DNA from 4 places in the Bradyrhizobium sp. 18BD genome. Region 3 is predicted to be linked to each of the others. Evidence: predicted binding sites of a transcription regulator. Region 3 holds the regulator's gene; each other region holds the start of a gene.
The links. Region 3 encodes PhoB, which activates phosphate uptake and scavenging genes when phosphate is short. Its sites were predicted from a motif close to TGTCATNNANCTGTCAT; they were not measured.

Region 1 (7,009 bases), on a different contig from region 3:
TCCTAATGCCCATCGTATGGCATCGGGCGCGCGCTCGCCAATGGCGCGGATTGGCGCGGGGCGGATCTGTCGTGCGATTTTGGAAGTGTGACCTTGCTCGTGCGCGAGAGCGTCGTCGAAGTCATATGGCGGTTGTCCCGAAGACCAGGGGAAAGCCGAACGGGTCGACGGGTCTCTCGTTTGTGATTTTGCGCCTGCGGTTCCGTGTTGCTGCCGTCTGGATGGCCCAATAAGGTTCAACAACCTTGGGTTTATTGAGAGGCGAGCGATGATCTGTCCCTCGTGTTTCGGTGCCGGCAAGATCACCTGTTTTGCGTGCAACGGCAAAGGTCAGGGGAGGGCCACTCCCAACAGAAGCGGTGGTCTCGACTTTCCCATATGCGGTCCTTGTGGCGGGCGGGGAAAGTTGAATTGCAACACCTGTCAAGGACACGGTACGATTCCGGATCCTCCGCCTCCGCCGCAGCCTCCTCCTATCCCGAAGGATCCACTGGTTGGGTCTTGGGTCAATCCGTCGGGGGGCGTGTTGACGGTTGTGAAGACGCTCGGCGGCTATGGATTAAGCGAGAACGGCCAGATCTTTCCCGCGAACTTTTCCATTTCCGGCAACAGTGTGAACATGGAAGTCCTCATGGATGGAATGCAGTTTCGGTTCGACGGCTCCATCAGCGGTGACGAAATGAACGGTCAACTCGTTATCGCACGGCCGATGAGTTACCGCAGGCAAGCGTGATGCTTCAGCGGCGCATGGCATCGAGACCAAGCCGCCTATTCGCGGTGTTTCGCCCCTTGATAGCACAAAGGTTGTGACTCTGAACTTCGCCAACGGGACATGACGGTGCCTCTCCCTCGTGCAAATGACTTTGCACGGGAGAGACTTGTATCCTTGAGCGTTGCCAAATCGCGGTCTGAGAAGGGGGGATGCGCCACGCTTCGGTGCGAAACCTCTTTTCAGGCGACCGCGAACTGCTCAGTCGCGAAATGCCACGCTTGCACTCTCCGTCTAGGCGATTTCCCGAGAGGGTACCGTGAGCGGTGTCGATTCGACGGCAAGCGTCTCGGCTTGATGTGCGGGCCGCCGCAAAGAAAAACTCTTCCGCAACCCGAGTGCAGGCTTCTCGATGAAGTGCCAGGAGAAGGCTGCGAACAGCGCCGTCAGTACCAAGCTGGTGACGAAATTGAAGGTATTGCTGCGAATATCCGGAAGCAACCAGTTCACACTCTGCTGGATCGGGCAGGAATAGAGATAGACCCCGTAGGAGTAATCACCCGTGCCGAGAATTCCGAGCTTTGGAAGCGGCGTCAATCCCAGGAAGACCGTGATGTAGGCGAGCATCGGTGTGGTTATGGCCTGGACGAGCACCGATGCGATCCATTCTGGCCGGCGAAGCAAGCCGCCGCGAGCGACCACCTGAACGGTATAGCATACCGGAATTGATAGAAGAGCAATCCAGCCAGAAACGCTGGGATAAGACGGGCAGAGCCACGTTGGGCAAAGATGTAAGTGAGCGAGTCAAGAATACGGCCCGGATGCGGAGCCGTTAGTTGAAGCGCGATGCCACCGGACACGACGAGAATCGTCAACGACAGCACCAAGAGAGGTCTCTTGAGCAGTCCCAGGAGAATGATGGCGGACATGATGAGGTAGCAGAACATCTCATGCGGGACGGTCCACAGCGACCCGTTGACAATCCCCGCCTCGTGCCCGTTGAGAAATCTCGTATAGTGGGCGTTCTCAAAGACGCCCGGGAGCTCGTATTGAATGACTCCGACAATGCTGAGAAAGTACTTGAAGAACCGTTCGTCGCTGAAGTAGGAGGCGATATCCAAGCTCGTTACGAGCGGCCCGAGAATTAGTGCAGAGAGAACGATTTCCACGACCAGGGCCGGCATGATGCGGAAGCCTCGGTTCAGGATGAAAGAGCTAAACGCGAGCCGTTGCGCGCTTCTCCCGATCAGGAAGCCGCTGAGGGCAAAGAACATCGGCAGGATCGAAAATTGAAACATCCAAACCGGATCGAGCGGAGACCACGTTCCGGTAATCAGCGGAGCGTGAATCAGCACGACGCTGACGGCCAGGAATATGCGCAGAAAATCAAAACCAGGTCCAAATCCCTGAACCTCGTCGAGTCGTTGGCCGATGGTCACGGAAGTCCTCTCGAATTGCCTTACGCCGTCGCGCAAGTCTTGAATGAGACTCGGTCGCGGCTGCGCAAAAAACGCGCCATCAATCGGGATGGCGCCACGTCGCGCGATGCATTGTTTGCAGAGCCTTTGCGAAGTTACGATGACAGCGCTGGATTGCACCCCGGCAGTGAGACACGCTGTTCTTGGTAAGAGGTCGTCTCTGGGAATGAACCGTCGACAGACCAAATGACTATCAGGACGCTTCTGACGGCATACAGATTGAGGGCGACCATGCGTGCTCGGTGAGGCGGCGGTAGTCCGCAAGCTTGGGATATCGCGCAAGTGTCGTAGCGCCAATTTGTTGGGCGATGCATGAAAGCAAAAGCGTCTTGCGCGACGATGCCATCATGCTCCTGTTTTGCCCGACGAGTCAAACCGCGGTGCTGGCACGCTAAGTCATTGATCCCAAATGCTCCGGCTACTGTGCATGGGGTTGTTTTCGCACTTTTTGTTTGAGGGCTCGCCTCAAAGCGCGTCTTACGCGCTCTCCGTCTCCCGATGCACGTCGTGCACCACGAGGCCCATGCCTTCGTCGGGCATCTTGATCCAGTCGCGGCGTTTCAGCGTGCGCTTGGTGTCCTCGTAGCCGCTCGTCCAGTGCTCGCGCATCGAGGTGCCCGAGAACTCATGGTCCTTGGCGTCACCCTCATAGGCCTTCTGCTGGTAGATCAGATGCAGGATCGCGATCTCCGGCATGCGGCAGAGGCTCGCCTTGAGCTGGCGGTCCTCGTCGGTGAGCTGCTCCTCGGGGAGCTTGGCCAGAGCCTTGTAGAGCAGGACCTTGAGATTGTGCGTGCGGCGATAGACGTCGGTGTTGTGGCGCGTGCGCGAGGAATACATGATGTCCTTGTGGCGGGCCATCACGTCCTGGATCGAGCGCGGCAGCACGCCGCGTGCGCTGAACAGGTCGACCTGGAACACCAGCGAATTGAGCGCGTCCTCCTGGTCGAGCAGATGCTGCAGCGGCGTGTTTGAGACGATGCCGCCGTCCCAGAAATGGTCGGTGCCGATCCGCACCATTGGCAACGCCGGGGGCAGGGCGCCGGAGGCCATGATGTGCTCCGGCCCGATCTCGTCATGGGAGTTGTCGAAATAGATGAAATTGCCCGACAGCACGTTCACGGCGCCGACCGCGAAGCGGACCTTCTTCTCGTTGATGAGGTCGAAGTCGACGAGTTCGAGCAGGCTCTCCTTCAGCGGCACCGTGTCGTAATAGCTCGTCGCGGTTCGCGCGCCGACCGGGCTGAACCAGGGATTGACCTGGTGCGGGGTGAAGAAGCCGGGCTGGCCGAGCGTCGAGGTCATCCAGGCGCTGGTGAGGTTGCGCCACTGGCGGAAGACGTCGCCGTCAGGCGTGTAGTGCCAGATCTTGCGGTTGGTGATGCGCTCCCAGAAGATGCGCAGCGCCTCGAGCCGCTTTTCCGGCCTGTTGCCGGCGATGATGGCGGAATTGATTGCACCGATTGAAACACCGCAGACCCAGTCGGGCTCGATGCCGGCCTCGTGCAGCGCCTGGTAGACGCCGGCCTGGTAGGCGCCGAGCGCGCCGCCGCCCTGCAGCACCAGCGCGACGCGGTCGCAGCGCTCGGGCCGCCAGCCGCGTGCGGGAGGCTGATGGGTCTGATGAGCCGGTTGCGACGTGCGGGCGTCCATAGGTGTGCCTCCCTGCAGAGCATGATCCGGAAAAGTGCGCAGCGGTTTTCCGAGAGGATCATGCTCCAAAAATAGCCAGCCAAACGATTGCGTCCGGCGGTGACGGGGTGATGACAGAGTGGGCGACGAGGCAGCGTGCGCATGCGCGCCAGCCGCCGCGGGAATGGCGGCGGTCGCGGGCCTGACGGAAATCTTTCACATCGCAGTCAATGACGGCGGCTAGCAATCTGGCCTAAGGTTGCGAGCTGCCGGGCCGACATCACAGACATCACACAGGAGAGGCGCGATGCGCAGGGAAGATCTGCTGAAACTTCCGTCCATGCCAGCCGCCGGGCCGAGCTATCCCGCCGGTCCCTATCGCTTCATCAACCGCGAATTCCTGGTCATCACCTACGAGACCGATCCGGACCTGATCCGCGCCGGCCTGCCTGAGCCGCTGGAGCCGATCGAGCAGCCGATCGTGCACTACGAATGGATCAGGATGCCGGACTCCTCCGGCTTCGGCAGCTACACCGAGTCCGGTCTCGTCATTCCGGCGCGCCTCAACGGCGAGGAGGTCAACTTCGTCTCGCAGATGTATCTGGACGACGATCCGCCGATCGCGGCCGGCCGCGAGATCTGGGGCTTTCCGAAGAAGTACGCCCATCCGAAACTCGAGATCGTCAAGGACACGCTGACGGGCACGCTGGAATATGCCGGCCAGCTCGTCGCCATGGGCACGATGGGCTACAAGCACGAGAGCATGGCCGGCAACGGCGATCTCACCCGCGCCACGCTGTCGAAGACGCAGATCAACCTGAAGATGATCCCGGGCGTCGACGGCCGGCTCGAGATCTGCCAGCTCGTTGCCATCAACCTGATCGACATCGTGCCGAAGGGCTCGTGGATGGGGCCGGGCCGGCTGCATTTGGTGCCGCATGTCAATGCACCCGTTGCCGACTTCCCGGTTCGCCGCTGCCTCGGCGCGCATCACTACATCGCCGACCTGACGCTGCCGTTCGGCCGCGTCGTGCACGACTATGTCAAGGAAGCCGAGGCCGCGACGTCGCTCGCCGCGGAGTAGGGCGCATCATCAAACTGTAACACAGCCGTAATTGAGTACTTGCCAGAGGTCCGGAGGAGGCTGGTAACGGCCTCCCCCGAGTTGGGCTGCATGGACGTGAGACGTTGACTTGGGGGTAGGCATGGCTGAGCCGGCGAAGCTTGTCAGCGCGATAGAGGACACCGGCCCCGCCATTCCGGGCCTGGTGTGGGCGTTCCGCCTGCACAGCGACGGCAGCGCCGAGCCGCTTCCGATCAACCAGCCGATCGAGTTCAGCCATGATGGCCGTCTGTGGCTGCATTTCAATTTGACAGATGGTCGCGTGCGGCCGTGGATCGCGTCATCGCAGCTGCCGCCGCTGGCGCGCGAACTGCTGCTGTCGAACGACACGTTCCAGCAGCTTCACGTCATCGACCACTGCGTCTACGGCGTGTTCTCCGATCTCGTGCGCGACATCGACCGCGCGACGGAGGAGACCGCGTTCCTGCGTTTCGCCATGACCGAGCACCTTCTCGTCAGCGGCCGCCATCATGCGCTGTGCTCGGCGGACGCGACGCGCCGCGTGCTGGAAGGCGGCTACCGTGTCGACAATGTCGCCCATCTGCTGGAGAAGATCGTCGACGAGGTCGCCGACACGCTCGACCGGATGGCCGACAAGCTGGGCCAGGAGATCGACGACATCGAGGAGCGGATTCTGGCCGATGAGGCCAAGTCGGAGATGCGCCGCAATCTCGGCCGCCTCCGCCGCACCTGCGTCAGGCTGCATCGCCAGCTCACGGGCCTGCGGGTGCTGTTCCACCGCCTCGACCAGAAGAACACCGACCATCTGTCGCCAAGTTTGCGGATCCAGGCCGGCAAGCTGGCGCAGCGTCTGGACGGTCTCGATCACGACATCGTCGAGCTGCGCGAACGCAGCCGCCTGCTCGAAGAGGAGCTGCGCTTCAAGAACGAGGAGGAGAGCAACCGCCACCTCCACACGCTCTCGATCGTGACCTCGCTGCTGCTGCCGCCGACGCTGATCACGGGAATCTTCGGCATGAACACGAAAGGCCTGCCGCTCACCGATGTCGACGAGGGATTTATCTGGGCGGCATTGCTGATGGCCTCGTCGGTCGGCGCAGCCTATCTGTTCATGCGGCGCACGGGCATCTTCAAATAGCGTATCGATCGTGATTGTGCGTGCCCATGCATCTCTTGCGGCCGCGATGGCACTGGCCTGCACGACAACAAGCGCGTTCGCCGGCGCCAAGGACGAGAGCGCGGCCGAATGGCTGTTTCCGAAATGGTTCAACGAATGGCATGACGGCATCGCCAACAAGGGCCTGAATTTCGGCGCGACCTATATCGCCGACAACATCGCCAACGTCTCCGGCGGCGTGAAACGCGGCGCCATCCATTTCGGCCGGCTCGATCTGTCGGTCGATGCCGATCTCGACAAACTGGTCGGCTGGACCGGGGGGCGCTTCTACGCCAATGCCTTTGTGATCTACGGGCAGGGGCTCTCCCGCAACTACGTGCAGAACCTCGCCACCATCAGCGAGATCGAGGCGCTGCCCGACCAGCGGCTCTATAACGCCTATTTCGAGCAGAGCTTCTTCAACGACCGCCTGAACATCAGGGCCGGCCAGCAGGCCGCCGATGTCGAGTTCTTCGACAGCGAGACCGACGATCTCTTCATCAACGGCACCTTCGGCTGGCCTGCGATCAAGGCGTCCAACCTGCCGGCCGGTGGTCCGGCGCCGCCGATCGCGGTGCCCGGCATTCGCGTCAAGGCCACGTTGTCGGACCAGGTCACTTTGTTCGGCGCCGTCTTCAACGGCGATCCCTCGGGGCCGGGCGATCAGGATCCGCAACTGCGCGACCATCATGGCCTTGCCTTCCGCGTCAACGATCCGCCCTGGCTGATCGGACAGGTCCGCTTCAACTACGACATCGATATCGGCGGGCGTCCGCTCGCCGGCAATTTCACGCCGGGCGCCTGGAAGCATTACGGCTCGTTCGACAGCCAGCGCTTTACGGCGGAAGGGCAGTCGATCGCCGATCCTGATGGCAGCGGCATTCCGGCAAGGCTCAAAGGCAATTACGGCATCTTCGCCGTGATCGAGCAGGTGCTGTACCGGCCGCCGG
Region 2 (7,009 bases), on a different contig from region 3:
GGGCCAGTCGAAGGAATACGGTTTCCCGATCATCGTGGGATCCAGGACGGCGCTCGCCGCCAAGGACAAGTTCGCGATCCTCGAGCTCGACTTCATCATGGTCAAGGGCAAGACCGAGCCCGAGGTGATCTACGCCATCGCCGGCCGCGAGGACGTGATGCATTCGGCCGCGTTCCAGCGCCTGCGCAACGTCACCATCGAAATGCTCAGCTGCTACCGCGGCCGCGACTGGCAGGGCGCGCTCGAGGCCATCGAACGCGGGCGCAAGAGCGAAGACGCCGATACGCTGGAAAAGCTCTTCAAGCTGTACGAAGCCCGGATCAGGAATTTCCAGCTCAATCCGCCGCCGGAGGGCTGGACCGGGGCCTATGCGCTGCTGACGAAGTAGCGCGGGCAATCGCGAGCGAGAATGTTGCCGGCTAGCGCGCCAACACCCACTCGCCGATGATGCGGAATCGTGCCTTGGCATCATCCTGCTTGAACAGCGAGAGGCGATCGATCGCCAGTGCATCGCGCCCCAGCCTCGCAAACTTCTCCCGCAGCATGGCCAGGATCGGCCCGCGCCGGTCCGCATCCAGCCGCCCCGTCAGCGTCATGTGGAAGCGGAATTCCTCCATCACGTAAGGGTATCCCCAGCGGTCGAGATAATCGCGCTGCCGCTCGCTCAGCTTCTCCGGCTTGCGCCGGGCGCGATCCTCCGCCGTCAGCTCGCTCCGGAAGGCATCGAAATCGCGGACGCAATCGGCGGCGAGCTGCTGGAGCGCGTCGACCGGCTCGGCCGGGATGACGGCAATGAAGCCGCTGATGGCATCGACAATCGGGCGGATCGTCGGGATCGGCCGTGTCTTGCTCGCGAATGTCGCGCAGGCGGCCAGGAGCTCGGCTTCGCTCTTGCCGGGTGCAAGCGCCATCGGCGCCTTCAGCGTGCCGTGAAAACCGTATTTGCGGGGATCGGCGGTGATGTCGCGCCAGTCCGGCGCAACGTGCAGCGCGTCCCGTGGAAACGGCAGTTCGCCACCGGTATAGGCGTCGTAGCCGAGCAGCTCGGCGCCGAAGCGGGTGAGGGCGCTGTCAGTGCCGGCGGCAAAGTAGATCGCGTAGCGGGGGAAACCTGTCATTGTCCGAACATAGCCGGTTTACGCCGCAACGACAGCCTCGCGCGGCGTTGCCGCGGCAATGAGCAGCCGTGTCGCATCGGTGAGATGCGCGAGCTTGCCCCCTGATATCACGGCAACGAGGCGCGGCCGCAGCGGCACGGTGTCGTCAACGAGCAGGATGTCGGCCCGGCGACCTTCGGCGAGAAGGCCGCGATCAAGAAGGCCGGTTGCGCGCGCAGGCCCGGCGGAGACCAGATCCCAGGCCTTCGCCAGCGGCAGCACGCCGTCGGCGACGAGGCGGAAGGCGGCGAGTAGCTGCGCGGGATAATAATAGTCCGACGCCAGCACCGAGCAGAGGCCCTTGGCGATCATGTCGGATGCCTTGGTCCAGCCCGTGTGGCTGCCGCCGCGGACGACGTTGGGTGCGCCGAAGACGATTGCGTCGCCGTGGCTCGCCGCCGCCTGTGCCGTCTCCACGTTGACCGGAAACTCCGCGATGTCAGCGCCGAGCTCGCGAAATTCCCGGCGCATCGCCGGCGTCGCGTCGTCGTGCGATAGCATCCGCACCTCCGCGGCGCGGGCCGCAGCCGCCAGCCGCGACACCGAAGCCGGCACGTCGGCGGCGCGCGAGACGATCCGGTCGACCAGCCTGTCAAAATCCTCGCTCGACAGCCCGGTGCGCTCGACCATGCGGTTGCGCTTGCGCGGCTTCGCCATGTCGGCGACCGTGCCGTCCATGTGGTCGTTGAAGGCGAACAGGTCGACGCGGCCCTCGCCGAGCCATTCTGTGATCTCGGCCTCGGCATCGAGATTGTAGGTCTCGTGCCGCAGGTGGAAGCGGGTGTCGGCGGCGAATTGCGGACGCTGCCGCTCGATCGCCTCCATCAGGCCGCGCGCATTGCCGGCGCTGCGCAGGCCCGGCTCCCACGAGCAGGTCGTGGCGTGAAACACGGTGGTGATGCCGTTGCTGATCGCCTGGCGGTCGCTGTCGGCGAGCGCGACGTCGATCGGGAAATCGACGCCGGCGCGCGGCATCATCTGCCGCTCGAAGGCATCGCCGTGGATGTCGACGATGCCGGGCAGGACCAGCAGATTGCGCGCGTCGATCGCGAGCCGCGCCCGGCCGCGCGAGGCATCGACCTGCGCAATGTCCGTTCCGGACACCAGAAGCGACGTTTCGACGAATTCGGCGCCGATCAGGGCCCGGCCGCCTTCAAGGAAAATATCTGTCACGCGACCGCGCTCTTTTTGCTGGCCAGAGAACCGCTGCTGGCCCGTGCTTCATATGTTGCGAGGAAATCTTCAATCCCGAGCTTGCGGAAATGGGGGAGTGCTTCACGCAATTTGTCGTGATCCCAGTCCCACCATGCCAGCTTTGCGAGCCGCCCGGCAACCTCCTCCGAGAACCGCCGCCGCACGATGCGCGCCGGATTGCCGGCAACGATGGTGTAGGCCGGCACGTCCTTGGTGACGATGGCGCCGGCCGCGATCACCGCGCCGGTGCCGATGTTGCGGCCCGGCAGCACGACCGCGCCATGGCCGATCCAGACGTCATGACCGATATGGACGTGATGCTGGCGCCGCCAGTCGAAGAACTCGTGGTCGTCGCTCTCGCCGGGGAAGTAGGCGCTGGAACGATAAGTAAAATGCGCCTGCGTCGCGCGGTGCATCGGATGATTGCCGGGATTGATCCGCGTCATCGCCGCGATCGAGCAGAACTTTCCGATCGTGGTGTAGGTGATTTGCGCGTCGTTCACGACGTAGGAGTAATCACCCATCGCCACTTCATGCAGGATCGTGCGGGCACCGACCTCGGTATAGGTGCCGAGCCTGGTTTCGTGCAGCCTGGCCGTGGGATCGATGGTCGGTTGGACTGAAAGCACCTTGCCGGCCATGTTGCGTCCGAACGTTCGAGGGCGGGCACTCCTCTTCGAGTTGCTTGATGACAATGTCATGACGCGGCGATGACAGGGGACGAGGTGTGTAGGATCGCCGCACTGCAACGCGTGTGTCACACAAGTGTCAAGCGCCGGCGTTAGCGGTGGGCTCCAGCTACTCTCTGGAGCCCTGCATGCTGGTGGTTGAAGGTCTGACGTGCCGCTTCGGCGCAAAAGCCGCGGTGGACGACGCTTCGTTTCAAATCTCCCCCGGCGGGTTCGTCGGTGTGATCGGACGGTCCGGTGCCGGCAAGTCGACCTTGCTCCGGACCATCAACCGTCTGGTGACGCCGACCAAGGGACGCATCCTGTTCGACGGCATCGACGTGACCGCGCTGCGCGGCAAGGAGCTGCGGCGGTGGCGGGCCCGTTCGGCGATGATCTTCCAGCAGTTCAACCTGGTCGGCCGCCTCGACGTTCTCACCAACGTCCTGATGGGGCGCCTCGCGACCATTCCGGCCTGGCGTTCACTCTCGCAGATCTGGCCTGAGCAGGACAAGGCGCTGGCCATGTCCGCGCTCGAGCAGTTCGACATCGCTTCGCTCGCCGCCCAGCGCGCCGATCAGCTCTCCGGCGGCCAGCAGCAGCGCGTCGCGATTGCCCGCGCTCTGGTGCAGCAGCCCGATATCATCCTTGCCGACGAGCCGATCGCTTCGCTCGATCCGCGCAATACCAAGATCGTGATGGATGCGCTTTTGCGCATCAACAAGCATTTCGGCATCACCGTGCTCTGCAATCTGCATTCGCTCGACCTGGCCCGCACCTATTGCGATCGCCTGATCGGCATGGCGGCGGGCCGCGTCGTGTTCGACGGCGCACCGTCGGCGCTGACCGATCACGTCGCCCGCGAGCTCTACGATCTCGAAGCCGCCGACGTCATGGGCGGCACACCTGTCCCGGCGCCCGAGGGCGTTCCGGCGCTTGGAACGGCCGCGGCGGCTTAAGCCGCGCCACCTGCTTTGTTGCCAATTTCGCGTCAACCGATCCCAACCGATCAAGAGGGTATCATGATCACTCGCAGACTCATCCTTGCCGGCGCTGCCGCGCTCGCTTTCACGACCTCGGCTCTCGCGGACGACTGGAAGGCTAAATATCCCGAGCTGACCTTCGCGGTCGTGCCGGCCGAGAACGCCTCCGGCGTCACCGAGCGCTGGACGCCGTTCGTGGAATACCTCTCGAAGCAGCTCGGCGTGAAGGTCACGCTACGCATCGCCAACGACTATGCTGCCGTCATCGAAGGCCAGCGCGCCGGCAACATCCACATCGCCAGCTACGGCTCGGCCTCGTTCGCGCGCGCCCGCCTGACCGGCGTCAAGACCGACGCCTTCGCCAACGACATCAACGCCGACGGCTCGACCGGCTACTACTCGGTGTTCTTCGTCAAGGCGAACAGCCCCTACAAGAAGGTCGACGACCTCAAGGGCAAGAACCTCGGCCTCGTCGATCCGAATTCGACCTCCGGCAACAACGTGCCGCGCTTCGAACTCGACAAGATGGGCATCCCGGATGCCGACACCTATTTCAGCAAGGTCGTCTTCACCGGCAGCCACGAGAACGCGATCCTGGCGCTGTCGCAGGGCACGGTCGACGTCGCCGCCAACCAGTGGACCAGCGACGACGATTCCACGCTGGCGCAGATGCTGACCAAGAACATGCTGAAGAACGCCGACGGCTCGGCGATGAAGAAGGACGACTTCCGCATCATCCACAAGTCGGCGCCGATCATCAACGGCCCCTATGCCTACAATGCCGACCTGCCGGAAGACGCCAAGGCCGCGATCGCCAAGGCGTTCTTCGACGCGCCGGCCAAGGACAAGGCCGCGTTCGACCGCCTGTCGGACGGCCAGAAGAAGGGTTTTCATCCCGCCACCACCAAGGATTGGGATGGCACGATCGAGCTGATCAAGTTCGTCGACGCACTGCGTAAGAAGAAGGCGTCCTGAGTTTTCGGGACGACGCTACTCGAGCCGGGTCGATGGACCCGGCTCTTTCTCTTTGACCGGCCACTTGTCCTGACCAGATGACCGTCGCGGTTTCGATCCTCCCCGAGCAGCAACTGGCCGCGTTGAACGCCGCCTATCGCCAGGTGGTCGCGCGCAAGCGGCTGCGCCTGCTGCTGGGATTCGTGGTGTTTGCCGCCGCGCTGGTCCTCGCCGGCATCGGCGCCGAAGTGAATCTCCGCACGCTGTTCACCTATTTCGGCAACTTCGTCAGCTATTTCGACCGCATCCTCACGCTCGACAGCGGCCAGCGGGTCTGGACCGATGTCGGCGAATGGCTCTGGGGCTGGAAAAAATGGCTGAGGATGCTGGGCGAGACGCTGCTGATCTCCTATGTCGGCACGCTGATCGGCGCGACCTTCGCGTTTGGCCTGAACTTCTTCGCCGCTGAGAATACGTCGCCGTCACCATGGGTGCGCTTCGTGGTGCGGCGCCTGCTCGAATTCGCGCGCACCGTGCCGGGCATCGTCTTTGCGCTGGTCTTCGTCATCGCCTTCGGGCTCGGCCCGATGGCAGGCGTGCTGGCCATTGCCATCCACTCTACCGGCGCGCTCGGAAAGCTGTTCTCGGAGATCGTCGAGAACGCCGACATGAAGCCGGTCGAGGGTATCCGTTCGACCGGTGCAAGCTGGCTCTCCTGCATGCGCTTTGCGATTCTGCCGCAAGTCACGGCGGGTTATGCCAGTTACGCGCTGCTGCGCTTCGAGATTAACGTCCGCGAAGCCTCGGTGATGGGCTTTGTCGGCGCCGGCGGCATCGGCCAGGAGCTGGTCGTCGCCATCCGCAAATTCTACTACTCCGACGTCAGCGCGATCCTGCTCACCATCATCATCACCGTCTTCATCATCGACATCACCACCGGCTGGCTGCGCGGTCGCCTGTTCGGCAAGGAGGCGCGGACGTGACGCCGCAGGAGGTCGACACCGCGCAGATGCGTGCGCGTTACCCCGGCGTGTTCGACCGGCCGGCCTCGTCGCGGCTGGCGATGCCGGCGATGATCGTCGCGGCCTTCGCGATCCTGGTCTATGGCCTCGTCGATCTCGACTTCTCGCCGTCGCGTTTCTTCGCAGGCCTCAGCCAGCTCGGCTGGATCAGTGTGATGATGATCCCGCCGGATCCCGGCTCTTCGCTGCCGGTCTATCTGAAGGCGCTGGGCGAGACGCTGTCGATCGCGCTGCTTGGCACGACGCTGGCGGCGGTGTTCGCGCTGCCGGTCAGCCTGCTCGCCGCGCGCAACGTCATCCCCTCGCAGATCCTGCGCTTTCCCGTGCGACGCTTCCTGGACTCGATCCGCGGCGTCGACACGCTGATCTGGGCGCTGGTCTGGATCAACGTGGTCGGGCTTGGCCCGTTCGCGGGCGTGCTCGCCATCGCGGTGTCGGATTTCGGCGCGTTCGGAAAGCTGTTCTCGGAGGCGATCGAGGGCGCCGACCAGAAGCAGGTCGAAGGCATTCGCGCCTCCGGCGGCAGCCCGCTGCACGAGATCCGCTTCGGCCTGTTGCCTCAGGTGCTGCCCGTGATCGCGGGCCAGGTACTCTATTTCATCGAATCCAACACTCGCTCGGCCACCATCATCGGCATCGTCGGTGCCGGCGGCATCGGCCTCCAGCTCGCCGAGCAGATCCGCGTGCTGGAATGGCAGAAAGTGTCGTTCCTGATCCTGATGATCCTGGTTGCGGTTGCCGCGATCGATTTCATCTCGGGCAAGCTGCGATTTGCGATTATTGGCAGGCGGGCTGTGGCCTGAGTTCTTCGCCTCGCCCCGCTTGCGGGGAGAGGCCGACGCGCGAAGCGCGGCGGGTGAGGGGAACTCTCCGCGAGGCCGTCTCTCACCGTGATCGCGGAAGCAGCCCCTCACCCCGACCCTCTCCCCGTAAGAACGGGGCGAGGGGGAAGAGGCAGCCCACCCTACGACTCCACCAAAAACTCCACTCGCTCTGCCGCAAACCGCGAATGCTTCGTCACCAGCGGCTTG
Region 3 (7,009 bases):
GATATCGTCGACGACGCCGGACCGTATGACCGCGCCAAGGCGTTGAGCGCGTTCAAAGTCGGCGACCTCACATTTTACTGGATCACGCGCCTCAGCGCGATCTCGGTGCTGCTGATCCTCGGCGGCATCATCGTGTCGCTGATCGTCGGCGCCTTCCCGGCGATGAAGGAATACGGGTTCTCCTTCCTGTGGACGCAGCGCTGGGCGCCGTCGGCAGATCCCCCCGTGCTCGGCGCGCTCGGACCGATCTACGGCACGCTGGTGACCTCGTTCATCGCGATGCTGATCGCCATTCCGGTCGGTCTCGGCATCGCCATCTTCCTCACCGAGCTCTGCCCGCAATGGGCGCGCCGCCCGATCGGCATGGCGATCGAGCTGCTCGCCGGTATCCCCTCGATCATCTACGGCATGTGGGGCTTCTTCGTGTTGGGTCCGTTCCTGGCCAACACGTTCCAGCCCTTCATGATCAAGATCTTCGACGGCATTCCGGTGCTGGGCGCGATCTTCGCCGGTCCGCCGTCCTATCTCAGCCTGTTCAATGCCGCGCTGATCCTCGCCATCATGGTGCTGCCCTTCATCACCTCGATCTCGGTCGACGTGTTCAAGACGGTACCGCCGGTGCTGAAGGAAGCCGCCTACGGCGTCGGCTGCACCACCTGGGAAGTGGTCCGCAGCGTGGTGATCCCCTACACCCGCGTCGGCGTCATCGGCGGCGTCATGCTGGCGCTCGGCCGCGCGCTCGGCGAGACCATGGCGGTGACCTTCATCATCGGCAACTCGTTCCGCATCTCGTCGTCGATCTTCGCACCCGGCACCACGATCTCGGCGGCGATCGCCTCCGAGTTCGCCGAGAGCGACGGCCTGCATCAGTCCGGCCTGATCCTGCTCGGCCTGCTGCTGTTCGTGCTGACGTTCTTCGTGCTCGCGGCCGCACGCTTGATGCTGCTGCGTCTCGAAAAGAAGGCGGGGAAGTAACATGAACCCGATTTACGCCCGCCGCCGCCGCATGGACATCGTCATCCGTGCGCTGTGCCTCGCCGCTGCCGCCTTCGGCGTCACCTGGCTCGCGCTGATCCTGCTGACGCTGTTCTACAACGGCCTCGCCGGGCTCAACCTGCAGGTCTTTACCGAAAATACCCCGCCGCCCGGCTCGACCGACGGCGGCCTGCTCAACGCGATCGTCGGCTCGCTGATCATGACCGTGCTCGGCGTCGGCATCGGCGCGCCGCTCGGCCTGTTCGCCGGCACCTATCTCGCCGAGTACGGCCGCAACGACAAGCTGACCTCGGTGATCCGCTTCATCAACGACATCCTGCTGTCGGCGCCCTCGATCATCATCGGCCTGTTCATCTACGGCGCGGTGGTGGTGCCGATGCGCGGCTTCTCGGCGATCGCCGGCTGCCTCGCGCTCGCCGTGATCGTCATCCCGGTGGTGCTGCGCACGACCGAGGACATGCTGCTGCTGGTGCCGAACGCATTGCGCGAGGCGGCCTCCGCGCTCGGCCTGCCGCGCTCGCTGGTGATCAAGCGGATCGCCTATCGTGCGGCCCGCTCGGGTCTGATCACCGGCGTGATGCTAGCGACCGCCCGCGTCGCCGGCGAGACCGCGCCGCTGCTGTTCACCGCGCTGTCGAACCAGTTCTTCAGCCTCAGCCTGAACAAGACGATGGCCAACCTGCCGGTGACCATCAACAACTTCGTCCAGAGCCCCTACGCCTATTGGAAGCAGCTCGCCTGGAGCGGCGCGCTGCTGATCACGTTGACCGTGCTTGCCCTGAACATTGGCGCGCGCATCCTGAGCGCCGAGAGGACTGCAAAATGAGCGAAATGTCTGTTTCCGTGAGTACGCCCGTTCAGCCCGGCTCGCAGCCGTTGCCGGAAGCGCCCGCCAAGGTGACGGTGCGCAACCTCAACTTCTATTACGGCGACCACCATGCGCTGAAGAACATCAACCTGTCGCTCGGCACCAACCGCGTGACGGCGTTCATCGGCCCGTCGGGCTGCGGGAAGTCGACCCTGCTGCGCATCTTCAACCGGATGTACGACCTCTATCCGGGCCAGCGCGTCACCGGTCAGCTCATGCTCGACCAGACCAATATCCTCGACCCCAAGTTGGATCTCAATCTGCTGCGCGCCCGCGTCGGCATGGTGTTCCAGAAGCCGACGCCGTTCCCGATGACGATCTACGAGAACATCGCCTTCGGCATCCGTCTCTATGAGAAGATCTCGAAGTCGGAGATGGACGACCGCGTCGAGAAGGCGCTGCGCGGCGGCGCGCTGTGGAACGAGGTCAAGGACAAGCTCAACGCCTCCGGCCTGTCGCTCTCCGGCGGCCAGCAGCAGCGCCTCTGCATCGCCCGCACCGTCGCGGTGCGCCCCGAGGTGATCCTGTTCGACGAGCCCTGCTCGGCGCTCGATCCGATCTCGACCGCCAAGGTCGAGGAGCTGATCCAGGAACTGTCCGAGAACTACACGATCGCGATCGTCACCCACAACATGCAGCAGGCGGCGCGTGTCTCCGACAAGACCGCCTTCATGTATCTCGGCGAGCTCATCGAGTTCGACGACACCAGCAAGATCTTCACGTCGCCGACCGACCGGCGTACGCAGGATTACATCACCGGCCGGTTCGGCTGAGGAGACGGAACATGGGTTCTGAACATACCGCAAAGGCCTTCGACACCGACCTCCAGGAGCTCACCCGCCTGGTCGCCGAGATGGGCGGCATCGCCGAACGCTTGATCGTCGATTCCGTCGACGCGCTGATCCGCCGCGACGTCCCGCTCGGCCAGCGCGTCGTCACCGCCGACGCCGATATCGACGCGCTGCAGAAAAAGATCGAGGAGCGCGCCGTGCTCACCATCGCGCGCCGTCAGCCGATGGCCGTCGACCTTCGCGAGATCGTCGGCGCCATGCGCGTCGCGACCGATCTCGAGCGGATCGGCGACCTCGCCAAGAACATGGGCAAGCGCGTTGCCGCGCTCGATGCCGACTTCCATCCGCTGAAGCTGTTCCGCGGCCTGGAGCACATGACCGACCTCGTGCAGCAGCAGGTCAAGTCGGTGCTGGACGCCTATGCCGCGCACGATCTGCCGGCGGCGATGGCGGTGTGGAAGGGCGACGAGGAAGTCGACGCCATCTGCACCTCGCTGTTCCGCGAGCTCCTCACCTACATGATGGAGGATCCGCGCAACATCTCGTTCTGCATCCATCTGATGTTCTGCGCCAAGAACATCGAGCGCATCGGCGACCACGCCACCAACATCGCCGAGACCGTGTTCTATATGATCGAGGGCCAGGCGATCACCGACAAGCGGCCGAAGGGCGACATGACGACCTTCGCCACGACGGTCCCGAATACCTGATTAGCTAAGGAGCGACGACCCCATGGGCGCACGCATTATGGTGGTTGAGGACGAGGAAGCTCTCACCGAGCTGCTTCGCTACAACCTCGAAGGCGACGGCTATGACGTGGAGACGGTGATGCGCGGCGACGATGCCGACACCCGTCTCAAGGAGCACATCCCCGATCTGATCGTGCTCGACTGGATGCTGCCGGGCCTCTCCGGCATCGAGCTGTGCCGCCGGCTTCGCACCCGGCCCGAGACCAAGCAGCTCCCGATCATCATGCTCACCGCGCGCGGTGAGGAGAGCGAGCGGGTGCGCGGTCTTGCGACCGGTGCCGACGACTACATCGTCAAGCCGTTCTCGGTGCCGGAGCTGCTGGCCCGCGTGAAGGGCCTGCTGCGGCGTGCCAGCCCCGAGCGGCTCGCCACGGTGCTCGCCTATGGCGACATCGAGCTCGATCGCGACAAGCGCCGCGTGGCACGTTCGGGCCGGCCGATCGATCTCGGCCCGACCGAATATCGCCTGCTGGAGTTCTTCCTGGAGCATCCCGGCCGCGTGTTCTCGCGCGAGCAGCTGCTCGACAGCGTCTGGGGCCGCGACATCTACATCGACGAACGCACCGTCGATGTGCATATCGGCCGCCTGCGCAAGCTGCTCAATCTCGGCCGCGAGCAGGATCCGATCCGCACCGTCCGCGGCGCCGGCTACGCGCTCGACGATCGCTTCGCCAAGGCTGAGCAGACTTAAAGAGTCTGAGCAGCCTTAAAGTGGCTGAGCAGACGGGGGCTGAGCAAACGTAAAAACGGCTGCAAGCAAGCCAAATAAAAAGCGCGCCACCTGGCGCGCTTTTTTATGTCTCGATCGTCGTCCCAGCCGTGTGCCGGGACGATGTCGTCTGAAGCCGTGCTCAGCGCGTGCCGGGCTTGGCCGGTGCGCGGCGGCGATCCGCCGCGGGCTGATACGCCACCCGCGAGTGCTGGGCGCAATAGGGCAGGCCGGAAAGGGCCTTGCCGCCGCAGAAGAAGAAATCCGGGCTGGAGGGATCGCCGACCGGCCAGTGGCAGGTCGCCTCGTTCAGCTCCAGCAGCGACAGCCGCTGGCTCATCGGCACCACGTTGTCGTAGGTGACCGGTTCGGCCTCGACCTCGACCTCGAAGGCCTGCGCCAGCGCGGTGTTGCCGCGCGCGATCGGCCGGCTCACCCGCATCATATGCTGCGCGGGACGCGCCTTGCGCGGCCGGGGAGCCGCCGACGAGGGGCTCTTGGCGCGGCCGGACAGGCCGAGCCTGTGCACCTTGCCGATCACGGCATTACGGGTCACGTTGCCGAGCTCGGCCGCAATCTGGCTGGCCGAAAGTCCGGCCTCCCAGAGCTTTTTAAGCTGCTCGACGCGATCGTCGGACCAGGTCAAAACCGTCATTGCACCCTTTCCCTCGCCGTACGGCCGCCATCCTGGCGCCATGCGGCGAATGCCTAAGCCTCGAAAAACCCGTGCCGTCAGAATCCCTTAAGGCTCGCCGGGCGCAGCTGGAACGCCCGAACGTTTACGCCGGTACATGAGGACTTAGAGGATCAGAAACACTGCACGAGATGTCGTATCTGACAAGCCAAACGCTACAATATGGCGTGACTCACGCGCAAGAGTCCGCCGACTCGCTTCCACATGTTCCGTGGCAAAAACCCCGCTAATTCGGCACCGCAAGACTACGGATTCAGCGTTTCGCGAGGCTTTCGGGCGGCATTGACACCGGTATCACCAGGCATAAGATAGTGACACGTGCCGCCCTTAAAAGGCGGCACGTTTCGTTTTCCGGGCCGGTTGATGGTGCGTTGCGCAATGCACGCTCACGCCGTCCGCAACATCAAGTGATCGTCATGACTAACAGCGCAGCGCCGCATTTGCTCCCCGTTTTCGCCAGGGCCGACCTCGGTTTCGAGCGCGGCGAAGGCTGCTGGCTGATTGCGACCAACGGCGACCGCTATCTCGACTTTACCTCCGGCGTTGCGGTGAACGCGCTCGGCCACGCCCATCCCGCGCTGGTCAAGGCCTTGCAGGAGCAGGCGACGAAGCTCTGGCATATGTCGAACCTGTTCCAGAGCCCCGATGGCGAGAAGCTCGCCGCGCGCCTGTGCAGCGAGAGCTTTGCGGACTTCGTGTTCTTCTGCAATTCCGGCGCCGAAGCGCTGGAGGGCGTGATCAAGCTGGTCCGCCATCATCACTTCTCCAAGGGACATCCGGAGCGCTATCGCATCATCACCTTCGAAGGCGCCTTCCATGGCCGCACGCTGGCAACGCTGGCCGCGACGGGATCGGCAAAATATCTCGAAGGCTTTGGTCCGCCGATGGACGGTTTCGACCAGATCCCGCACGGTGACATCGAGGCCGTGAAGAAGGCGATCGGCCCGCAGACCGCCGGCATCCTGATCGAGCCGATCCAGGGCGAGGGCGGCGTGCGTTCGGCAACGCCTGCGTTCCTCAAGGCGCTGCGCCAGCTCTGCGACGAGAAGGGCCTGCTGCTCGCCTTCGACGAGGTGCAGACCGGCATGGGCCGCGCCGGCGATCTGTTCGCCCATCGGCGCACCGGCGTCACGCCCGACGTGATGTCGCTGGCGAAGGCGCTCGGCGGCGGCTTTCCGATCGGCGCGGTGCTCGCGACCGCGGAGGCGGCGTCCGGCATGGGCCCCGGTTCGCACGGCTCGACCTTCGGCGGCAATCCGCTGGCGATCTCGGCTGCGAACGCCGTGCTCGACGTCATGCTCAAGCCCGGCTTCTTCGACCACGTGCAGAAGATGTCGCTGCTGCTCAAGCAGAAGCTCGCCTCCGTCATCGACCGGCATCCTGATGTCGTCTGCGAAGTGCGCGGCGAAGGGTTGCTGATCGGCATCAAGGCTGTCGTGCCGTCCGGCGATCTCGTCGCGGCGCTGCGCAACGAAAAGCTGCTCACGGTCGGCGCCGGCGACAATGTCGTGCGTTTCCTGCCGCCCTTGATCGTCAGCGAGGCCGAGATCGAGGACAGCGTCGGGCGGCTGGAGCGCGCCTGCACTGCGCTTGCCGGCAACAAGAGGGCGGCAAGCTGATGAGCAAGTCCCCCAATAAAACACCGAAGCACTTCCTCGACATCGACGAGCTGCCGCTGTCGGAGCTCAAGAGCATGCTCGACGCCTCCTCCGCCATGAAGGCGAAGCAGAAGGCGCATCAGCCGGTCAGGCCCCTCGAAGGCAAGACGCTGGCGATGATCTTCGAGCGTCCCTCGACGCGGACGCGCGTCTCGTTCGACGTCGCCATGCGCCAGCTCGGCGGCGAGCCCATCATGCTCACCGGCGCCGAGATGCAGCTCGGCCGCGGCGAGACCATTGCCGACACCGCGCGCGTGCTGTCGCGCTATGTCGATGCCATCATGATCCGCATCCTCAACCACGATGCGCTGCTCGAGCTTGCGGCCAACGCGACCGTGCCCGTCATCAACGGCCTGACGCGGCGCTCGCATCCCTGCCAGGTGATGGCGGACCTCCTGACCTATCAGGAGCATCGCGGCCCGATCGAGGGCCGGACGGTGGCCTGGACCGGCGACGACAACAACGTGCTGGCGTCGTGGGCCCATGCGGCCGAGCGCTTCAAATTCCAGCTCAATGTCGCAACCCCTCCGGAGCTCTCGCCGAA
Region 4 (7,009 bases), on a different contig from region 3:
GAAATGCTTGAGCATCAACTCGGTGTGGTCGCGGCTGGCCTCGCTCTCGATCACAGTGGTCGTGCCCGGCGCAGACAGGCCCGCCAGCAGCACCGCCGACTTGATCTGGGCCGAAGCAACGGGCGTCTTGTAGGTGATCGGCAGCGGATCGCGCGCGCCCTGGACGGTCAGCGGCAGCCGGCCGCCCTCGCCGCCGGAGACGACCTTGGCACCCATCTTTTCGAGCGGATCGAGGATCCGGCGCATCGGGCGGCTGCGCAGCGAGGCGTCACCATCGAACACTGCCGAGATCGGGCAGCCGGCGACGGCGCCCATGACCAGCCGGCAGCCGGTGCCGGAATTGCCAAAATCCAGCGCCGCCTTCGGCTGGGCGAAGCCGCCGACCCCCACGCCGTTGACCTTCCAGGCGAAATCGCCGGTGCGTTCGACCCTGGCGCCGAGCGCCTGCATGGATTTGGCGGTGTTGAGGACGTCTTCGCCCTCCAGCAGGCCCGAAATCCGGGTCTCGCCGACCGCGAGCGCACCCAGGATGAGGGCGCGGTGGGAGATCGACTTGTCCCCGGGCACCCGTACTTTCCCGGTCAGGGGACCACTGGCACGAGACTGGAGCGGCCTCGGTTGGTCGGAATGGGTCACGATTATGTCCTTGGATGCACCCTTAAGGGCTGAGGCGCAGGTACCACATGGCCTGCGTCCCGTCACGGGCATGTCGTTCTCCCGTAATGCGCTATTGACAGCGGACCGCCAACTAGCCAAGTGAAACACCGCTTTTCAGACATTCCCAGGATTCCTGCCGTGGCCAAGTCCGAACTCGGAACCAAACGTATTTGCCCGACCACGGGCAAGAAGTTCTACGACCTCAACAAGAATCCGGTGATCTCGCCCTATACCGGCGAAGTGGTGCCGATCGCCCCGGTGGCGCCCGCTCGCGCCCCCCGCGGCGCCGAAGCCCGGCACGCCGCGACAGCGGATACCGCGCCGGAGCCGGCGGAGGTCGAAGAGGTCTCGCTCGAGGAGGCCGATGCCGAGGAGAACACCGGCAAGGTCAAGGCCGTCGTGCCCGAATCGGAGGACGATATCGAGGTCGACGAGACCCTCGACGACGATGATGACGATGATTCGACCTTCATTGCCGATGAAGAAGAGGGCGATGAGGACGTCACCGACATCATTGGTGATGTCGGAGGTGATGAAGAGACTTGAGATCAGTCCTGATCTGTGAAAAAGGGTGCACCGCGCGAGTCGCCTAGAGCGCTCGCCGGCCGGGACGGATCCCCCAGGATCCTCCCATCTGGACTTAGGGGCCATAGCTCAGCTGGGAGAGCGCTTGCATGGCATGCAAGAGGTCGGCGGTTCGATCCCGCCTGGCTCCACCAACCTTCGCTGGCTTCGCCAGCTACGGCTCGGCAAGCCTGGGGAAGTCCCTCGTAGCGGAGTGAGCGAAGGCTGTCCCGCCATAGCCCGAAGGGCGACGGCGGACTCTAGCGACGACGCTATTCCCCGATCACCGCATTCAGCCGATCCCGTAACGCGACGATCTCGTCTTTCATCGCGACCAGCTCCGACACCGAACAATCCGACGCCGCCAGGATCGATTGCGGCACGCTGCGCGCCTTCTCCTTCAGTGCATGGCCCTGTGGAGTCAGAGCGATCAGCACCTGACGCTCGTCCTCGCTTGAGCGCGTGCGCCTGACGAGATGGGCGGCCTCAAGCCGCTTCAAGAGTGGCGTCAGCGTGCCCGAATCCAGGAACAGTTTCTCGCCGATATCCTTCACCGGCACGTCGTCGCGCTCCCACAGCACCAGCATGACCAGATATTGCGGATAGGTCAGGCCGAGGCGATCGAGCAGCGGCTTGTAGACGCGGTTGAAGGCATGCGCGGCCGAATAGACCGCGAAGCAGATCTGGTTGTCGAGGCGTTGCGGATCGAGGGTCGATAATTTCCGGGCCATAGAGAATCTCGTGCGTTTCTCCCATTCTGGGGCCGGCGGCCGGCACATTCAATTGCGAACAATTAAATGTGAGGCATGCAAATTTCAATTGCACACAATCTAATTGTCTGCGATATGAATTCCACTCCAACCCGAAGACCCCTGAGGAGACGAAAATGTCAGTGAACGTCCTCTACAAGACCAGCGCAAAAGCCACCGGCGGCCGCGACGGCCATGCTGCGACCCTCGACGGCGCGCTCGACGTCAAGCTCACCACGCCGAAGGAGCTCGGCGGCGGCGGCGGCGCCGGCAACAATCCCGAGCAGCTGTTCGCGGCCGGCTATGCCGCCTGCTTCATCGGCGCGATGAAGTTCGTGGCCTCGCAGGGCGGCCCCAAGGTTCCGGCTGATGCCTCCGTCACCTCGACCGTCGGCATCGGCCCGCGCTCGGAAGGCGGCTTCGGTCTCGACATCGACCTCGCCGTCTCGCTGCCGGGACTTGCCCGCGCCGAGGCCGAAGCGCTGGTCGCGAAGGCCCACCAGGTGTGCCCCTACTCCAATGCCACGCGCGGCAATGTCGACGTTCGCCTGACGGTCGTCTGATCCAGGGCGAATTGGCTGGCCCGAGATCCCCCTCGGGCCGGCCGCTTCTGTTTGATTTCCCATACCGCGGTATGACGCCGCGACGCATACGCCTCCACGCGACAAGCCATTGCTGGCGCGTCCGAACCTCGCTAGGCCTGTGGTCAAATATCGACACAGGGGAAGCGACGGAATGACTGAAGCCGTTTTGGGCGCAATGAGCGGGCTGCGCGTCATCGATCTCACGCGCGTGCTCGGCGGTCCCTACTGCACCCAGATCCTTGCCGACCACGGCGCCGACGTGATCAAGGTCGAGCCGCCTGCCGGCGACGAGGTGCGCGACTGGGGCCCTCCCTTCCACGACGACGACGCCGCCTATTTCATCGGCATCAACCGCAACAAGCGCTCGATCGGCCTCGACCTCGCCTCCGAGGGCGGCCGCGTCGTGCTGCTGAAGATGCTGGAGACGGCCGACGTCCTGATCGAGAACTTCAAGCCGGGCACGCTGGAGAAATGGGGCATCGGCAACGACGTCCTCAGCAAGAAATTCCCGCGGCTCGTGCATTGCCGGATCTGCGGCTTCGGCGCCGACGGCCCGCGCGGCGGCAATCCCGGCTATGACGCCATCATCCAGGCCATGACCGGCATGATCGCGGCGACCGGCTCGCCTGAGAGCGGCCCGATGCGGATCGGTGTGCCCTTGGTTGACATCACCACCGGGCTCTACGCCGCGATCGGCATTCTGATGGCGCTGTCGGAGCGGCAGCGTTCGGGCAAAGGCCAGTTCCTGGAGACGACGCTGTACGAGACCGGCCTCGCCATCATGCATCCGCACACCGCGAATTATTTCATGCATGGCAAGCCACCCGGCCTCACCGGCAACGAGCATCCGAACCTCGTGCCCTACGCGATCTTTCCGACCAAGACCGACAACATCTTCATCGGCGTCGGCAATGACGGCACCTTCCGCAAGCTCGCCAAGGAGATCGGCAAGTCCGAGCTCGGCACCGACCCGCGCTTTGCGCGCAACAAGGACCGCATCGCCAATCGCGAGGCGCTGCGCGCCGAACTTGCCGCCGTGTTCAGCCAGCACGAGGCCGAGCCGCTGTGCAATCGCCTGCTCGCGGCAGGACTGCCCGCGGGGCCCGTGCAGAAGATCGACCAGGCGCTGACCAACCCGCACACCATCGCCCGCGGCGATGTCATCGAGAAGGACTGGTACAAAGGCGTCGCCTCGCCGATCCGGCTCGATCGCAGCAAGCCGAGCCTGCGCCGGCTACCGCCGAAGTTCAGCCAGCACGCGCAGGAGGTGCTGGGCGAGTTCGGGTACTCCAAGGCCGAGATCGACGCGATGGTCGAGAAAGGCACGGTCTGCGGCCCCGAGCGCAAGCGCTAGAGGCCCTCGCCTCCTCCGATATCCAATGCCGCAGTGCGGCGTGGGCACGCAGGTGCACCACGAACGGAGGAGGCTGCCCGCGCCGCATTCGCCTATTTGACGGCTTCCCTTTGAGCAGCGCTTGCTGCTTTCGTTTCTCCCGCTTACACAGTCATGTGAACGTCATATGGCGCTGCTAGCGCAAGCGCTTCTTTTTGACGGCCAAGGGAGGTTTACTTGATGGCTCTTCGACATTTTGGAGCGGCTGCTGCATTCGCAATCACGGTCGGCATGGGCGCTTCGCCGGCCCTGGCCGTGACTGAAATCCAGTGGTGGCACGCGATGACCGGCGCCAACAACGACGTCATCGTCAAGCTCGCCAACGACTTCAACGCGTCGCAGACCGACTACAAGGTCATCCCGACCTACAAGGGCAACTACCCCGACACGATGAACGCCGGCATCGCGGCGTTCCGCGCCGGCAACGCCCCGCACATCATGCAGGTGTTCGAGGTCGGCACCGCGACCATGATGGCCGCGACCGGCGCCGTGAAGCCGGTCTACAAGCTGATGGCCGAGGCCGGCGAGAAGTTCGATCCCAAGATCTATCTGCCCGCGATCACCGGCTACTACTCGACCTCGAAGGGCGAGATGCTGTCGTTCCCCTTCAACTCGTCGTCGACCGTCATGTGGGTCAATCTCGACGAGCTGAAGAAGGCGAATGTCGAGATTCCCAAGACCTGGCCCGAAGTGTTCGAGGCCGGCAAGAAGCTGAAGGCTGCCGGTCACGACACCTGCGGCTTCTCCGGCTCCTGGGTCACCTGGGTCAATCTCGAGCAGCTCTCGGCCTGGCACAACGTGCCGCTCGCCAGCAAGGCCAACGGCCTCGACGGCTTCGACACCGTGCTCGAGTTCAACGGACCGCTCCAGGTCAAGCACCTCGAAACCCTGGTCGAGCTGCAGAAGACCAAGGTCTACGACTATGCCGGCCGCACCAACACCGGCGAAGGCCGCTTCACCTCGGGCGAGTGCGCGATCTACCTGACCTCGTCGGCCTTCTTCGGCAACGTCAAGGCGCAGGCCAAGTTCAACTTCAACGCCGTGCCAATGCCGTACTATCCGGACGTCAAGGGCGCGCCGCAGAACTCGATCATCGGCGGCGCTTCGCTCTGGGTCATGGGCGGCAAGTCGGCCGACGAATATAAGGGCGTCGCGAAATTCCTGACCTTCCTCTCGGACACCGATCGCCAGGTCTACATCCACAAGGCTTCGGGCTATCTGCCGATCACCAAGGCGGCCTACGCCAAGGCGAAGGAAGAAGGCTTCTACAAGGACCAGCCCTATCTCGAGACCCCGCTGCTCGAGCTGACCAACAAGGAGCCGACCGAGAACTCCCGCGGTCTGCGCCTCGGCAACATGGTTCAGCTGCGTGACGTCTGGTCGGAAGAGATCGAGCAGGCGCTGGCCGGCAAGAAGACCGCCAAGCAGGCGCTCGATGCCGCCGTCGAACGCGGCAACACGATGCTGCGCCAGTTCGAAAAGACCGCCGTCAAGTGAGGCGATGAGCGGCGGGGCGGCAACCCGGCCTGCCGCTCACCCGGCATCATGCAAAAGCAAGCCATTTTCCAGTCAAAGCTGTTGCCCTACGCGCTGGTTGCCCCGCAACTCGCAATCGTCCTGATTTTCTTCTACTGGCCGGCCTTGCAGGCGGTGATCCAGTCCTTCCTGCTCCAGGACGCCTTCGGCCTGTCGACCACCTTCGTCTGGTTCGACAATTACATCGAGCTGCTCAAGGACCCCGCCTATTTCGAAGCGGTCGTCCGGACGTTCGTCTTCTCGTTCGCGATCGCAATCCTGTCGCTGTCGTTCGCGCTGCTGCTCGCCGTCATGGCTGACAAGCCGCTGCGTGGCTCGATGCTGTATCGCACGCTGCTGATCTGGCCCTATGCGGTGGCGCCGCCCGTGGTCGGCGTGCTCTGGATCTTCATGCTGCATCCCTCGCTCGGCGTGCTCGCGCGCTATCTGCGCGCGCTGGGCGTTGACTGGAATCCGCTGCTCGACGGCAACCAGGCCGCTGGGCTGATCATCCTCGCCGCTGCGTGGAAGCAGATCTCCTACAATTTCCTGTTCTTCCTCGCCGGCCTGCAGGCGATCCCGAAAAGCGTGTTCGAGGCCGCCGCGATCGACGGCGCGCGCCCGATGCGCCGGTTCTGGACCGTGACCTTCCCGCTGCTGTCGCCGACCATCTTCTTCCTGCTGGTCGTCAACATCGTCTACGCCTTCTTCGACACCTTCGGCATCATCGACACCATGACCCGCGGCGGTCCGGGAACGTCGACCGTCACGCTGGTCTACAAGGTCTATTCGGATGGCCTGCTCGGCGGCAATCTCGGCAGCTCGGCGGCGCAATCGGTGATCCTGATGATCCTCGTCATCGTGCTGACCGGAATCCAGTTCCGCTTCGTCGAGCGCAAGGTGACCTACTGATGGTCGAGGAAGAGGGCTTCCGGCGCTACGTCGCCCATTTCATCCTCTGGATCGGGATCGCGATCGTCGCCTTCCCCGTCTACATCGCCATCGTCGCCTCGACCCAGGACAACGCGCTGATCGCCAACGGTCAGATGTCGCTGCTGCCGGGCGGACACTTCTTCGAAGTCTACTACCAGACCATCTTCGTCGGCACGAGCGGCTCGACCCGCGAGCCGGTCGGCAACATGATGCTGAACTCGCTGGTGATGGCGCTGGCGATCGCGATCGGCAAGATCGCGATCTCGATCATCTCGGCCTATGCGATCGTCTATTTCCGCTTTCCGTTCCGGATGTCGATCTTCTGGATCATCTTCATCACGCTGATGCTGCCGGTCGAGGTGCGCATCTATCCGACCTACAAGATCGTCGCCGACCTGCACATGCTCGACAGCTATGCCGGCCTTTCGCTGCCGCTGATCGCCTCGGCCACCGCCACGCTGCTGTTCCGCCAGTTCTTCATGACCGTGCCGGACGAGCTGCTCGAGGCGTCACGCATCGACGGCGCGGGCCCCTTGCGCTTCTTCTGGGACACGCTGCTGCCGCTGTCGCGGACCAACATGGCGGCGCTGTTCGTGATCCTCTTCATCCTCGGC

Region 1: a site for PhoB is predicted at 3,940-3,956, ahead of RAD16_RS07775 (acetoacetate decarboxylase). Genes of this name have one in related genera too.
Region 2: a site for PhoB is predicted at 3,040-3,056, ahead of phnC (phosphonate ABC transporter ATP-binding protein). Genes of this name have one in related genera too.
Region 4: a site for PhoB is predicted at 4,058-4,074, ahead of ugpB (sn-glycerol-3-phosphate ABC transporter substrate-binding protein UgpB). Genes of this name have one in related genera too.

Annotation. Positions count from the first base shown of each region.
Region 1 is NZ_JAVAYL010000003.1:340,989-347,997, reverse strand. It holds gene RAD16_RS07795 (hypothetical protein) at 527-733, shown strand; gene RAD16_RS07790 (acyltransferase family protein) at 1,004-1,363, opposite strand; gene RAD16_RS07785 (acyltransferase family protein) at 1,345-2,148, opposite strand; gene RAD16_RS07780 (patatin-like phospholipase family protein) at 2,665-3,840, opposite strand; gene RAD16_RS07775 (acetoacetate decarboxylase) at 4,127-4,903, shown strand; gene RAD16_RS07770 (transporter) at 5,025-6,041, shown strand; gene RAD16_RS07765 (carbohydrate porin) at 6,088-7,009, shown strand, end outside.
Region 2 is NZ_JAVAYL010000001.1:447,445-454,453, forward strand. It holds gene RAD16_RS02115 (CHASE2 domain-containing protein) at 1-388, shown strand, start outside; gene RAD16_RS02120 (DUF1045 domain-containing protein) at 420-1,118, opposite strand; gene RAD16_RS02125 (alpha-D-ribose 1-methylphosphonate 5-triphosphate diphosphatase) at 1,137-2,330, opposite strand; gene RAD16_RS02130 (chloramphenicol acetyltransferase) at 2,327-2,992, opposite strand; gene phnC (phosphonate ABC transporter ATP-binding protein) at 3,169-3,978, shown strand; gene phnD (phosphonate ABC transporter substrate-binding protein) at 4,042-4,977, shown strand; gene phnE (phosphonate ABC transporter, permease protein PhnE) at 5,055-5,939, shown strand; gene phnE (phosphonate ABC transporter, permease protein PhnE) at 5,966-6,781, shown strand; gene phnF (phosphonate metabolism transcriptional regulator PhnF) at 6,943-7,009, opposite strand, start outside.
Region 3 is NZ_JAVAYL010000007.1:101,454-108,462, reverse strand. It holds gene pstC (phosphate ABC transporter permease subunit PstC) at 1-975, shown strand, start outside; gene pstA (phosphate ABC transporter permease PstA) at 977-1,822, shown strand; gene pstB (phosphate ABC transporter ATP-binding protein PstB) at 1,819-2,637, shown strand; gene phoU (phosphate signaling complex protein PhoU) at 2,649-3,365, shown strand; gene phoB (phosphate regulon transcriptional regulator PhoB) at 3,388-4,095, shown strand; gene RAD16_RS14900 (GcrA family cell cycle regulator) at 4,256-4,768, opposite strand; gene RAD16_RS14895 (acetylornithine transaminase) at 5,224-6,426, shown strand; gene argF (ornithine carbamoyltransferase) at 6,426-7,009, shown strand, end outside.
Region 4 is NZ_JAVAYL010000023.1:39,357-46,365, reverse strand. It holds gene aroA (3-phosphoshikimate 1-carboxyvinyltransferase) at 1-636, opposite strand, end outside; gene RAD16_RS32980 (TIGR02300 family protein) at 796-1,203, shown strand; tRNA gene RAD16_RS32975 (tRNA-Ala) at 1,301-1,376, shown strand; gene RAD16_RS32970 (MarR family winged helix-turn-helix transcriptional regulator) at 1,494-1,952, opposite strand; gene RAD16_RS32965 (organic hydroperoxide resistance protein) at 2,108-2,533, shown strand; gene RAD16_RS32960 (CaiB/BaiF CoA transferase family protein) at 2,706-3,908, shown strand; gene ugpB (sn-glycerol-3-phosphate ABC transporter substrate-binding protein UgpB) at 4,128-5,444, shown strand; gene ugpA (sn-glycerol-3-phosphate ABC transporter permease UgpA) at 5,493-6,374, shown strand; gene ugpE (sn-glycerol-3-phosphate ABC transporter permease UgpE) at 6,374-7,009, shown strand, end outside.